DNA from 2 places in the Bacillus sp. AFS017336 genome. Region 2 is predicted to be linked to the other one. Evidence: riboswitches for the same ligand, from Rfam matches in the RefSeq annotation. Region 2 holds a riboswitch; the other holds the start of a gene.
What was found. A riboswitch is a leader RNA that binds a small molecule or an ion and turns the genes downstream of it on or off. The one in region 2 is predicted to bind S-adenosylmethionine.
Positions count from the first base shown of each region.

Region 1 (6,910 bases), on a different contig from region 2:
GATTTAATTAAAAAGTTATACAACTAACGCAGTGCGTTAGTTGTATAAGAAATCCTTATAAATCTGTTCTTTTATATATTTGTGTAACATTGAAAACTGCAACAAATATAGAAATAATTAACGAGAATAAAACCAACCAAAAGTAAAAATCGTAATCATGTTCTGACCATTTTGTAACTACCACTAAAGTAAATAGCAAAATAATTCCCATTCTTTTCCATTCGATTGAAAATATAGTCTTTAAATTATTCATGGTTGATTCCCCTTTTTTCCCTTCAAAAAGTAATTCGATATTGTTATGTAACATGATATAAACTTACCATATTTTTCGGATTCCGAATAAAAAAACTTTACTAATTCTGTTCAATTAAACTGCCACTTTGTTGAATAAAAAAACGACCGCCGAAGCAGCCGATTGTTATTGAACTAAAGCATGCGTTAGTTCAATAACTTTCAGAAATATGAACTATTTTTTGAATAACTAAATTAACCTCTTTGTTATCTTTAATTACGCTTCACCTTCAATTGGTTCAATACTCGGAAGAACGCCACTTGTTCGATATCTCCTCAATATGATAAGGTGTCGTTCTACAGCATCCACCTATTAAACGTGCACCTGCTTGGTACCATTCTTCAGATTGAATATCCAACACATTACATTGTTCATGACCATTCCATGTTTTTGTTTCTGGATTATAAGTTTCACCAGAGTTTGGATAAACAATAATCGGTTTTTTGGTGTTTGCCCTCAACTCTTGTATTGCACCAGTCACAACGGTTACTGGCGCACAATTGATGCCTATCGCTACAATTTGTTCACTTTTCTCAAAAACTCGTGCACACTCTACGAGTTTCATACCTTCACTAATCTCTTTCTCATTTTTTAACGAAAAGGAAAGCCACGCATATGTTTCTGGATACTCACGTAATAATGTATCTAATACTCTTGCTTCTTGCAAGGAAGGGATCGTTTCAAATGCCAATAGATCTGCACCTGCTTCAATTAACGCTGACATTCTCGAACGGTGAAAGTCTGCTAATGTTTTATCTGTCACACCATAGTTGCCTACATACTCTGAACCATCTGCAAGGTAAGCCCCGTACGGCCCAACCGATGCAACAACCAATGGTTTAGGCCTATTCGTTTGCTTATTTTCCTTCCAAAAATCATCTCTTGCCCTTCTTGCAAGTAACACCGTTTTCTTAATTAATTCCAAAGCTTCCTGTTCTTGTATTCCACGCGCGGAAAAACCACTAATAGTAGCTTGATAGCTTGCTGTTATGGCACAGTCCGCACCAGCACGAAAATAGTCCGAATGAACCTGATAAATAAGTTCCGGATTTTCTAGTAACACACGTGCCGACCAAAGGGGATCGTCCAAATTACATCCATGCGCCTCCAATTCTGTAGCTAATGCTCCGTCAAGAAGCATAATGGAATGTTGGGATAAAATAGCATCAATTGGATTGACTTTGTTCGACATAATCTACGCCCCTCTTTTTTAAATTTTTTGTTAGATAATAACTTCCATAGCAAAACAAAATAAACGGTATGCCGCAATATAAGGCAATTCTCTGTGTTGGATCGAATGCAATTCCAATACACGATGCCAGACAAAGGATAAAAGAAGCAATTGGTACTAATGGATACAGTGGTGTGCGATAAATCAAGTCCTTTTCAGAATTTCCTTCTTTCAAAAATTGTCTGCGAAATAGGAACTGGGAAGCACTAATACTCATCCAAACTACAACTACTGCTAGACCGGAAATGGAAACAAGTACGATATAGACAGTATCTGGTGCCACAATACTTGAGAGCAAAGCCAAAGCTCCACCCACCATGCTGAAAATGACGGCGTTAATTGGAACACCTTGCTTCGTCATTTTTCCAAAAATCGGAGATATCGTATTCTTATTAGCAAGTGACCAAAGCATTCTAGAAGAGGCATAAAGGCCTGAGTTTGCCGCAGATAAAATAGCTGTTAAGATAACGAAATTCATTATGTCAGCTGAATATGGCACCCCAATTCGTTCTAGAACTGCAACAAAAGGGCTCTCTAATACACCAGCATCGGAAATAGGCAATAACGCAGATAAAACAAAAATCGTTCCTACAAAAAAGATGATCAATCTCCACAGAGTAGTTCGAATGGCCTTCGGTATCATTTTTTCCGGGTTCGCGGTTTCTCCAGCTGCAATGCCTATTAATTCTGTTCCCGAAAAAGCAAAATTAACCGCAAGCATGGTCATTATAATGCCCGTAGCACCATGAGGAAATAAACCTCCACTTGTAAAATTAGAAAATAATGGTGCTGCTTTTGAATGACTCATCGGAAGAAACCCTAGCATTGCCGCTGCTCCTAAAACAATAAAAATCACAATAGCTATAACCTTTATCGATGAAAACCAAAATTCTGATTCGGCGAAAAATTTAACAGTCATGACATTTAATACAAAGATCAAAATGGCAAAAATAGCACTCCATATCCAAACATTAATCGATGGAAACCATCGCTTCATAAGTAATCCTGCGGCTGTAAATTCAGAACCTAAAGCAACAGTCCAAGTTAACCAATACAACCAGGCTACTGTATACCCTGTAGCCGGTCCAATGTATTTAACTGCATAACTGTGAAATGAGCCAGTTTCAGGCATATGTACGGAAAGCTCTCCTAAACACAGCATAACTAGATAAACCACTAGCGCACCAATCAGATAGGATAGTATTGTTCCAAACGGGCCAGCTTGTTGAATAGTGTAGCCCGAGCTTAAGAATAAGCCAGTTCCAATCACCCCACCAAGTGATAGCATGACTAAATGACGTGCTTGCATGTTCCTTTGAAATTCTTGCCCATTTTTGTTCCCCATTCCTACTCTCCTTTAGTTACTATCCAGAAAAAACAAAAACGCACTCTAAAAAAGAGTGCGCTACTGACAAATAAAAACGAAAGCTCTCATCTATCAGGTTATCACCCGCTGGAATTAGCACAGTGTCTACTTAAGTAGACCTGTTGCTGAGGCTTCAAAGGGCCAGTCCCTCCACCTCTCTGGATAAGAAATATTTTTTTTATAACCATATCAATCCATTCGATAATTGTCAAGATAATTCTGTTTTTTTAAAAAATTATTAATTATTAACTTATTATCATATCTTATGCAACTAATCTGCCATTTTGTTGAATAAAAAACGGCCGCCGAAGCAGCCGATTGTTATTGAACTAATGCACTGCGTTAGCTCAATAAGACTTTACATATTTCTGAAATCATAGGTTTCACTGTTGATATTAATTTGGTTCTGATTCACTAATATTTCTTTATTATTGATCCATTGAATACTAAAAGGTTCACCTGGTAACCACAATATAAATCTTTCTTTTTCCTTCTTGTCTTTAGAACTCAACTGACCAATATAACTATAATCTGACTTCATAAATACTCCGCCATTTAAATAAATCGTTAGTTTATGTTTCTTGTCAGGAGATTCAATTTGTTTAATTATATCAAGGTTTTTAACATTGACATCCTCCAATGCTGTAATTGAGTTTGTCTGATTAGAATTTAAAAAATAAAAAGCACTAATGCATACAGAAATTACAATAATAGTGTATATGACTACTTTTCGTTTAATCATAATTTAAAATTCTCCCTATAAAAATTGATATCTAAGTATATTCATTTCTATTTAGAGGAAAATTTTTCCTTCTTTTGCAGATTATTTAACTATATTTCTAAGCCTCTTTCATCTATCTAAACTGCCATTTTGTACAATAAAAAAAGACCGACAATATCATCGATCACGTTGTTCAACTAAAGCATTGTGTTAGTCGTATAAGAGTTCATTAAATTTCCTCTAGTTGATTTTTAACTCCTTTTTCTTTCCGGTAATGATCATAAGCAGCTTTTACTTTATCAGTTTCTAGTGTATCTTTTGAAAGTCTTTTATAAATCATTACTAATAGACCAATAATAGCACCTAAAAATATTGAAAGTGTAAAACCAAATGCATTATACTCGTCAAATCCACATTTTACTAAAAGTATTAAAAGTAAATAAAAAATTATGGGTGATAATACTACATATTTGATAATCTTTTTCATTTTTTTCTCCTTAAGTATTAATTTACTAGATATTATTCGGCATGATTTACTGAAATCCCTGTTCCATAAACTTCCATGTACTTGAATAAGAAAATCATCCACTTAAACAGAGGCAAATTAAAAATAGAGAAGCATCTACATTCAAATTGAATGCAGAGCTTCTCTTTCATATTGTTTTTAATAGGGTAGTAGGGTCCTCTTAAAAACTATATCCTTTTATTTTCAAAAATTAATCTGTTTTGCAGTTCTTACTTTATCCTCCATTTCTATATGATCGTCTGAGTATGTTTCGGTTACCTTATCTTGACAACTCCAACAATTACTGCGATTTCGCTCCATAATGGATAATTCTTCATTACATTCTACACAACAATCGATCCCATTAATGTCTTTTTTAAATTTGCACATGTATTTTCCTCCTCAATTAAATTATGTTTATGATTAAATGACTTGTTCACCGATATTTACAGTAGCATTAGTTTGTTTCGCTGGGCGTACTGTAATCCAAAATAATAATCCAAAAACAAACATAACTAATGCGGTTATTAGGAACCCATATCCATACCCAATTGCCTCGGATGCAGACTTTTCTATAAAGTTGCCGAATATTACTGGGGCAATAATACTTGTTGAACTTGATAGAGCAACATACGTCCCTTGTGCTTTCCCGATATTTTTAGGAGAAAAGAACTCCATAAGCATTGCTGGTGCGAGCGATAAAATCACAATCGCAAAGCCCGGTGCAAGGATGAAGCAAAAAATGGCAATACCACTTGAATCCGCGATACTTCCAATGTATAAACAAATACCTGATAAAACCATTGAACTACCTGCAAGATTTATTCTGCTCCTGCGAATATCTCCTGTTTTGCGATAAATACGATCGGAAATTAGGGCAACTCCAATTTGACAAATAGCAGCAAAGAGGAATGGTAAAGATACTGCCAATTTTAATGTTTTGCCTTCAAAATGTTGAATTTTTGAAAAATATGCTGGAAACCAAACCGATTGCACAGACAATAGCCAATAAGCACATCCTGCACAAATTACCGTAAACATAAAATTTTTAGAGAAAATATGTGGAAAAAACTGCTTCCATGAAACTTTGTTAGGGATTACTGTGTTTTGATCCTGTTGTTCATATGTAGGCATCCCAATATCTTTTGGACTTTCCTTTCCGAAAAACATCCATAAAAGTAGAACAATAAACCCTACCGTACCCATCGCTACAAAAGCAGCTCTCCAACCATGTTTATTGATTAAGGAGATTAGTATTGGAGAAGCGATTGCCGGTCCGATTGTTGCACCAAATAAAACTGCACCAAAACCAATACCATGTCGATGTTTTGGAAACCATTTACCTATTATTGAAGTTGAAATAGAAATAGCTGGACCTTCTCCTGCTCCTAAAACCATTCTTGAGAACATTAATAGAGAAACGCTTGATACTAAAGGTGTTGTAAATTGAACAACTAACCATACAAGCATAATCCAAGTAAACATTTTTTTCGTATTTCTCGAATCAGCTAAGCCACCAAGAACAAAAGATGATATCGTAAAAAACCAAAAAAATGAACTTCCAACCACACCCCATTGGGATGGACTTAAATGTAATTCTTTCATTACAGGTACGGAAACTAAACCAATGATAATTTTATCAACTTGGTTAACCATACCCGAAGCAACTAGAATTAATAAAATAATCCAAGAATATTTTGGTGTGTTCAAATAGATCTTCCTTTCTCACCTACTTAATGTTTGAACATCTTTTACTAGACAACTCGTCATATAATGAAGCGCTTACAAAATATAGCATCATTTTCTCCATCAATAATCTACCGTGTTGACCATCCTCCCTTTTTCTTTTTAATAGCTTTAAAATAGATTGCGACATTTATTATATTTATTATATTCATAATTTTCAGTTAAATAAAATTAAACTTTTTAACTTACATGTCAATACTACTAATATACGGAATAATACTTCTCGATGAAAAATTTAAAATCCAACTTGTATATTAGCACAATTAAACTACAAATTAAAATCTTTAATTTTATATAAATATTATTTATAGGTAGAATTAAAGTAGAAACTAAAGTAAATCTTTTAGATTATTACTAGTGAATGAGAACTGGAGGCTAAACAATGGACTTAAAATTATCGGGAAAAAAGGCACTTATTGTTGGCGGTAGCCGTGGTATTGGGAAAGCTGTTGCACGCCAACTAGCTCTAGAGGGCGTAGATTGCACAATATGTTCAAGAAATGAATCCACATTAAGAATTACAGCAGAGGAGCTTACCCAGGAAACAAATCAAACGATTTATCCGATCGTCGCTGACACTACAGATCCAGACTCTATTATCAATCTAGTAGAAAAATCAGTAGAAGTAATGGGAAGCATCGATATATTAATAAATAGTGGTGCCAGAGTTGGTGGACATGAGCCTGAGGATTTTAATAGTATTAAAGAAGAACTTATTTTAAAAGATTTTGAAGAAAAATATATGGGTTACTTCCGCTGTATCCGCGCTGTCGCTCCTTATATGATTGAAAATAAATGGGGACGGATTATTAATATTAGTGGACTAGCTGCTAGAATTGGTGGTAACTACTTTAGTTCTGGACCACGTAATGCATCTGTCGTTCATTTAACTAAATCTGCGTCAATGGAATTAGGAAAACACGGAATTAATGTGAATGCTATTTACCCAGGGGTTGTTGATACAGAAGCTTTTAGAGACCGTGTCTCTAGTAAAGAAGCTATAAAACAAGTAGAAGCTCTTAATTCTCTTGGACGCTTAATTACATCAG
Region 1 covers NZ_NUCO01000004.1:69,606-76,515, reverse strand. Annotated here, with positions in the region: gene CN601_RS02135 (hypothetical protein) at 56-253, opposite strand; gene mmuM (homocysteine S-methyltransferase) at 531-1,484, opposite strand; gene mmuP (S-methylmethionine permease) at 1,459-2,868, opposite strand; SAM riboswitch class I at 2,952-3,058, opposite strand; gene CN601_RS02120 (DUF5412 family protein) at 3,248-3,631, opposite strand; gene CN601_RS02115 (hypothetical protein) at 3,840-4,097, opposite strand; gene CN601_RS02110 (hypothetical protein) at 4,320-4,505, opposite strand; gene CN601_RS02105 (MFS transporter) at 4,539-5,825, opposite strand; gene CN601_RS02100 (SDR family NAD(P)-dependent oxidoreductase) at 6,244-6,910, shown strand, end outside.
Region 1: it holds a riboswitch for S-adenosylmethionine, as region 2 does, so the genes downstream of both, mmuP (S-methylmethionine permease) here and CN601_RS02530 (methionine ABC transporter ATP-binding protein) in region 2, are expected to answer to the same signal.

Region 2 (6,910 bases):
TGTCATGTCATTATTCTCCCCTTTGCTCTCTTATATAAGAAATGAAGTTCAAAATACGATCTTATAAATTTTTAATTTTCCCAATCGTAACGACAACCGGAACCGTCGCACCTTTGTCACGCTTAATAATGTAATCATGAACTTCTTTTGATTGGTATGCCTTCACAATTTTTAAATACTCCTTATCGTTTTTATTCTTTGTACGCGATGCAATGACATTAATATATGGCATAGCAGCTTTATCATTTGGATCTTCTTTATAAAGCGGGTCTTTTGCAGGATCTAATCCGGCTTGAACAGCAAAACCATTGTTAATGATAGCCGCTCCTACATCATCTAATGATCTTGCTGTTTGACCTGCAGCAATCGGTTTGATTTTTAGATGCTTAGGATTCTCTTTAATTTGTTCAATACTTCCTTTAGGGTCAAAATTATCTACTAAACTAATTAACTTTGAAGATTGTAATAGTTTAAGTGCACGCCCTGCATTCGTTACGTCATTTGGAATGGTAATCGTTGCACCATCTGGGATATCATTTAGATTTTTATATTTATGAGAATAAATTCCCATTGGGGCAATAACAGTCGAACCAATCGCAGAAATATCTAAATTGTGATCCTTTTTAAATTGGTTCATGTATGTGATTGTTTGAAAAGCATTTAAATCAAGACTACCATCGTTAAGTGCTGTGTTTGGCTGTACATAATCTGAAAAAGAAATGATTTTCAACTTAATGCCATCATTTTTTACTTGTTTTTGGACAATTCTCCAAAGTTCACCGTCATCACCGTTTATTCCAATCTTAATTGTTTTGTTTCCATTACCTGATGATTCTTTAGAACCACACGCTGCTAATACCGAAACGGTTAATAATAATACTGCTAAAATACTAAAAAACTTTTTCATCCTCTTTTCCTCCTCACATATCTTGACCACGTATTTCCTAAGCTTTGAATGATTTGAACAATAAATACCAGCAATACAACAGTAATGATAATAACGATTGTTTCAAATCGTTGATAACCATATGTAATCGCTAAGTCACCTAAACCACCAGCCCCAACAGCACCCGCTGCTGCGGTTGAACCAATTAGTCCAATCGTTGCTGTTGTAAATGACAGAATTAACGATGGGATCGCCTCAGGTAAAATAAACTTAGTAATAATTTGAAACTTTGTAGCTCCCATTGCATAGGCTGTTTCCAGCACTCCCTTATCTACTTCTAGCATTGAGTTCTCAATCAATCTTGCCAAATAAGGTCCAACGAAAATTGATAGAGGAACAATTGCCGCAACTACACCAATTGATGTTCCAGTTATTAATCTAGTAAACGGAATAATGGCAACTAGTAAAATGATAAATGGCACAGACCGCAAAATATTGATAATAGTATTTAACACCGTAAATACGGGTCTGTTTGCCATTATATGTCCCGGCCTTGTTACAACTAGGATAATACCTAATGGCAAGCCTATAATTGTTCCAAAAATAAATGAACCGAGTACTGTCAGAAATGTTTCATTGCATGCTTGCAGAAACTGTGGCCAAAAGAATTCCCAATTAAGCTCCATTTAACTCAACCTCCTTTACATCTATTCCTTTTTCCAAAATATATTTAATAGCTTTTTTACTCTCTTCTTCTGCTCCATCTAGTGCAACAAGCAAATTCCCATACGGTCTTTCCTGCAGCTCTGTAATAGATCCATAAAGAATGTTTAGGTGAATATCGAACTTTTTAAGGACCTCTGATAATAGAGGATTGGCAGCCTTTTCTCCTAAAAAGACTAATTGATAATATTTTCCCTTTGCCAATGAGTTCGATAACTTAGGAGGTACCTCATGGTGTAATACAGTGTTAACGAAATTCTTTGTAATGCTTTTTTGTGGACTCGTAAAAACATCGTACACATGGCCTTCTTCAACAATTTCTCCATTCTCAATGACGGCTACTTTGTCACATAAATCACGAATGACACTCATTTCATGCGTGATTAGGAAAATAGTAAGATTATAAGATTTATTTACCTTCCTTAAAAGCTCCAGTACATTCTTCGTTGTTTCAGGGTCCAATGCTGATGTTGCCTCATCGCAAAGCAGAACGTCCGGGTCTGTTACTAATGCCCTTGCTATTCCCACTCTTTGCTTTTGTCCTCCCGATAAATGCCCTGGATAAACATCTTGTTTCCCCGAAAGACCAACAAATTCAATTAATTCCATTACCTTTTTTTGAACATCACTTTTCTTCTTTCCTTCAAGGTAAAGTGGCATGGCTATATTATCAAAAACCGTTTTCGCTGAAAGTAGATTAAAGTGCTGGAATATAACGCCAATTTTTCTACGCGTCTTCCGTAACTGTTCATCGTTCAAAGCCATCAAGTCCAAACCATCAATCAGAACTGATCCTTCTGTTGGTTCTTCAAGCCTATTTAAACAACGAATCAATGTACTTTTTCCCGCTCCCGAAAAGCCAATGATTCCATAAATCTCCCCCTTCTCAATTTTCATATTAATATTATTTAGAGCTTTAATTGGTGGCCTTCCAGGATAAACCTTGGAGACGTTTTTTATCTCAATCAAACTTATTCCTCCAGTGCTAGTAATCTTATAAAAACCAAAGTATTCTTATGTGCAAACTAGGTTTTGTATGTGTATTTCCCCCTTTTTTCGCTTGTAAACTATCAAAAAACCCCTCTCCTTATCCAATAACACAGATAAGAAGAGGGGTTAAATATATAAGCCACTTTACTTCTTATCTTTCAAATCGCTTAAACGATTTGCAGGAATTAGCACGGTATTTGTTACGAAACAACAAACCCGTTGCCGAGGTATCGTAGGGCCAGTCCCTCCACCTCTCTGGATAAGTAATAGAAATTATTAAGTTTTAAAATTATTGAGTTAATATTATCCCTCTTTTTTTAATACGTCAAGTAGTATTCTTAAATTTTTTTGAGAAATTTTGGTTAAAAATAGTAATTTTTTCTGTTTGCATTAATTAGCATATGCTTGCCAAAAACATATTTCCATATAGTTTTTTTATCTATTTTTTAATACCGTGAAAAAAATATTTTGATTCGATTTTTGTTAAGAAACCTTGCTAATTCAACGCTTTCTCCCCATGGACATTTTCCGTCCACAGGGTAGGTAAAGTCCCTGGAGAAATAACGAATTGAACGTGCTATAGTGGGTGTAGGAGGTGTTTCTCATGCAAATTTTAATCTGTAAAGAATGTGAAGAAACTATTGAGTACGCGGAGTATAAAAAAATAGTAAAAATCTATTCAACATGCGAACATTGCAAAACAGAAGAAAGTACTTCAACTTTAAAATAATTTAATACACTAAAAAAATAGATAAATTTTGTTATAAAGACTTTAATGCAAATGGGATCTTCATTAAAAAAATGAAGATCCTTTTTTCTTTATATTTTACGAACATTAGTATTTAATACCTCACATCCTAATTTTAACTCTTGGTTGTTCGTATTCGATAGTTATCTTGTTAATTACATAAAAAAGGGAGAAAAAAACAGCAAAACTCTCATAAAAGTTTTGCTGCTTTTTAAACTAAATCCCTATTCAAGTAATCCATGTTTTAATAATCGTAAACCATATTTTCAAAGCAGTAAATCCGATTAACACTGCTAAAATTCCTCGTAAAACCTGCGTTTTTGTTTTTTTGCCTATTTTTGCTCCTAATGGTGAAGCAATTAGACTTGCAATTACTACGATAATAGTAGGCAAAATTGTAACTTGGCCGGTAGAGACTTTACCGATTGTAACACCTATTGAAGAAATGAATGTAATTGCTAACGAAGAAGCAATTGTAATTCGTGTTGGTATTTTTAAGATTGTTAGCATGATTGGTACTAAAAGAAATGCTCCGCCTGCTCCGACTATTCCAGCACTAGTACCAACGACAAATGCTAAACCTGCCGCAAGCCATATATTGATTGAGATTTGACCACTTTCTGCTATTTCAATCTCTTTTCTAGGAATGAACATTAAAATGACCGCAACCATTGCTAAAATACCGTAAACAAGATTAATCCCATGCTCTGAAAGTAGATTTGAACCGAATCCTCCAAGAAAACTTCCGATTAGTACACTTATTCCCATACTTAATATAACTTTTTTATTTAAATAACCACTTTTACGATAGCTTAATACTCCACCTAAAGTTGCAAATACTACTTGCACGGCACTGATCCCCGAAACTTGATGTGAAGTGAAAGATGCAAATCCTAATAATGGAGGTACAAATAATAACATTGGATAGTTTATAATCGCTCCGCCTATCCCTACCATGCCTGAGATGAAAGAACCAATAAAGCCAACTAAAAACAGTACTAAAATTAAGGTCCAGTCCAATTGAAGACCCCCTATAATTGAAACTATGAATCGATTAATTTATCCTTTTTTGATCCAAAATTTTAATACATTATTTTCTTCTACATATTCTAGTAATTCATGACCACCTGATTTAGCCCAAGCTGCTAGATCATTTTTAGCCCCTTTATCTGTGACGTGAATTTCTAGTACGTCACCTACACCAATTTCTGCAATTGCCTTTCTTGTTTTTACAATTGGGATTGGGCATGCTAAGCCTTTTGCATCTAGTAATTTTGTAGATTCCATTTTAGTTTCCTCCTTGTTTTTTTACTTATCTTACCGCACATCGATTTGGACCAATTTCCATTCCTCTTTGTGTTTCTTCATCTAAATCTATTTTTCCCATATTCATTTCACGAATTTCTTGATACGAGTTTGGTTGTGGTGGTAAATTCTCGGTAACTGTTTTTCTAAATTCGTTCTCATCTTCAATGTTCAAGCCATGATTCTCAGCAAATAAATAGCCAAGTTTTTTATAAACGCTACCGTCTTCATTTAATTCGCCGATTACCATGAAGTGTGAAGGGAGTACGATTAATTCTGTTGATAAGTTTCGATATTTTTTATAAAGTGTCTCACGCAGATCCCCTACCCAATCTTCCGCCATCCCAGCTAGATCAGGTCTTCCAATTGAATCGATAAATAAAATATCACCGGAAAGAAGAAAGCTGTCGTCAACTACAAATGATGTTGAACCGATTGTATGGCCTGGTGAATATAAAGCCTCAATACTAATTGATGACTCACCAATCATTATTTTATTTCCATCTTCTAATGGACTATATTCAAAAGTTACGCCTGATGCATCTTTTGAAGATAACCAGTATGTTGCGTCAGTTAACTCAGCAATTTTTCTTCCACCAGAAATATGGTCTGCATGAAGATGAGTATCTAATACATGTGTAATTTTAGCGTTCTTTTTGTTTGCAAAATTGATGTATATATCTGTCATTCGAGTTGAATCGATAATAGCAGCTTCTCCATTTGAAATAATCATGTAAGATAAACATCCTTTACCGATTCTCACAAATTGGTATAGTTCTCCGCCGTTATTTAACTCTGCAATTTTTACTGGCTCTAAATACTCGCTCCACTCTTTCATTCCACCTGCAAGATATGCTACATCTAGCCCCTCGTCTGAAAGCATCTCCGCGATCATAATTGAAGATCCTTCTTTCGCACACACTACTAAAACTTCTTTATTTGACGGGATATTATGCAAAATATCCTCAACCCCATCAAGCAAATCAAAATAAGGTATATTTAAATGTTCAAAATTTAAACCTTCAATTTTCCAGTCATTGTAGTCGTCAGTATTTCGAACATCTAATATAAATAGCTCATCTTTATTCACTATTTTTTTTGTAATCTCTTCTGCAGACATTGAAGTGACTGTCATCATTTATACCCCCTACCGTATAATTTTTACTAAAAAAATATTTATCCTCTAATGCTAACTGTTTCTCCAGACCACTCGTTCATTCCAGGTAAAACATTATATACGTTAGTAAAACCATTTGAAGCAAGCATTTGAGCTGCAAGATCACTACGGTTTCCAGTCCTGCAAACAATATATATTTCGCTATCTTTATTTAACTCAGTCAAACGATTTTCTAATTCACCTAAAGGAATCGATACAGCATTTGGGATGTGGTTAAATACGAATTCCGCTTCTTCTCTTACATCTAAAATGAGAGTATCTTCGCTTTGTATTTTTTTGTTTAGTTCATCATTTGATATGATGTTTTCAAACTTTTTCTCAACCGTATTTTCATCCGAAGATTTTCTTAAATAATGTAACAATACTTCTCCGTTTTCGATTGTTCCTAAATACTGATTTCCAGTACTTTCCGCCCAAGCTTTAATGTCTGCTTTTGATCCTCGATCAGTTGCTTGAACCTCGATTACTTGCCCATTTTCTAATTCCTTCATTGCCTTTCTTGTCTTCACAATCGGCATTGGACATGCTAAGCCTTTAGCATCTAATTTTACGTTTGATTTTATGAATTCCATTTTCAGTCCTCCGTACATTAAATACCATCAGGGGTATCTATTTGTTCAAAAAAATTATTCTACGCTTCCTTCCCAAGAAAGCATGCCGCCTATCATATTTTTTGCATTATAACCATGAGATTGTAAGAAATCCGTTGCACGACCACTTCTAGCTCCAGAGCGACAGACCATGATATATTCTTTTGATTTATCTAATTCGTGTAATCGAAATTCAATTAATCCAAGCGGTATATGCATTGCCTCTGGAATCTTACCCGCAGCAACTTCATCTACTTCGCGAACGTCAATGATCTTTACTTCTTTCCCCGTTTTTAAATGATTCTCAAGTTCAATCGAAGTTATTTCTTTCATGTTTATCGAGTCTCCTTTTGAATTAAATAAATAAGTTAACTTTACCTTCCTCGGCTTCACCAATGTAAGCTGCTACACCTGCATACTCAATATTATCTAATAATTCTTCTGAATGAAGTCCTAGTAAATCCATTGTCATTGTACAAGCAACTAAATTG
Region 2 covers NZ_NUCO01000006.1:76,506-83,415, forward strand. Annotated here, with positions in the region: gene CN601_RS02515 (M20 family metallopeptidase) at 1-6, opposite strand, end outside; gene CN601_RS02520 (MetQ/NlpA family ABC transporter substrate-binding protein) at 62-907, opposite strand; gene CN601_RS02525 (methionine ABC transporter permease) at 904-1,572, opposite strand; gene CN601_RS02530 (methionine ABC transporter ATP-binding protein) at 1,562-2,578, opposite strand; SAM riboswitch class I at 2,748-2,865, opposite strand; gene CN601_RS02535 (GapA-binding peptide SR1P) at 3,204-3,329, shown strand; gene CN601_RS02540 (sulfite exporter TauE/SafE family protein) at 3,576-4,367, opposite strand; gene CN601_RS02545 (sulfurtransferase TusA family protein) at 4,407-4,634, opposite strand; gene CN601_RS02550 (MBL fold metallo-hydrolase) at 4,660-5,787, opposite strand; gene CN601_RS02555 (sulfurtransferase TusA family protein) at 5,829-6,401, opposite strand; gene CN601_RS02560 (rhodanese-like domain-containing protein) at 6,456-6,752, opposite strand; gene CN601_RS02565 (DsrE/DsrF/DrsH-like family protein) at 6,775-6,910, opposite strand, start outside.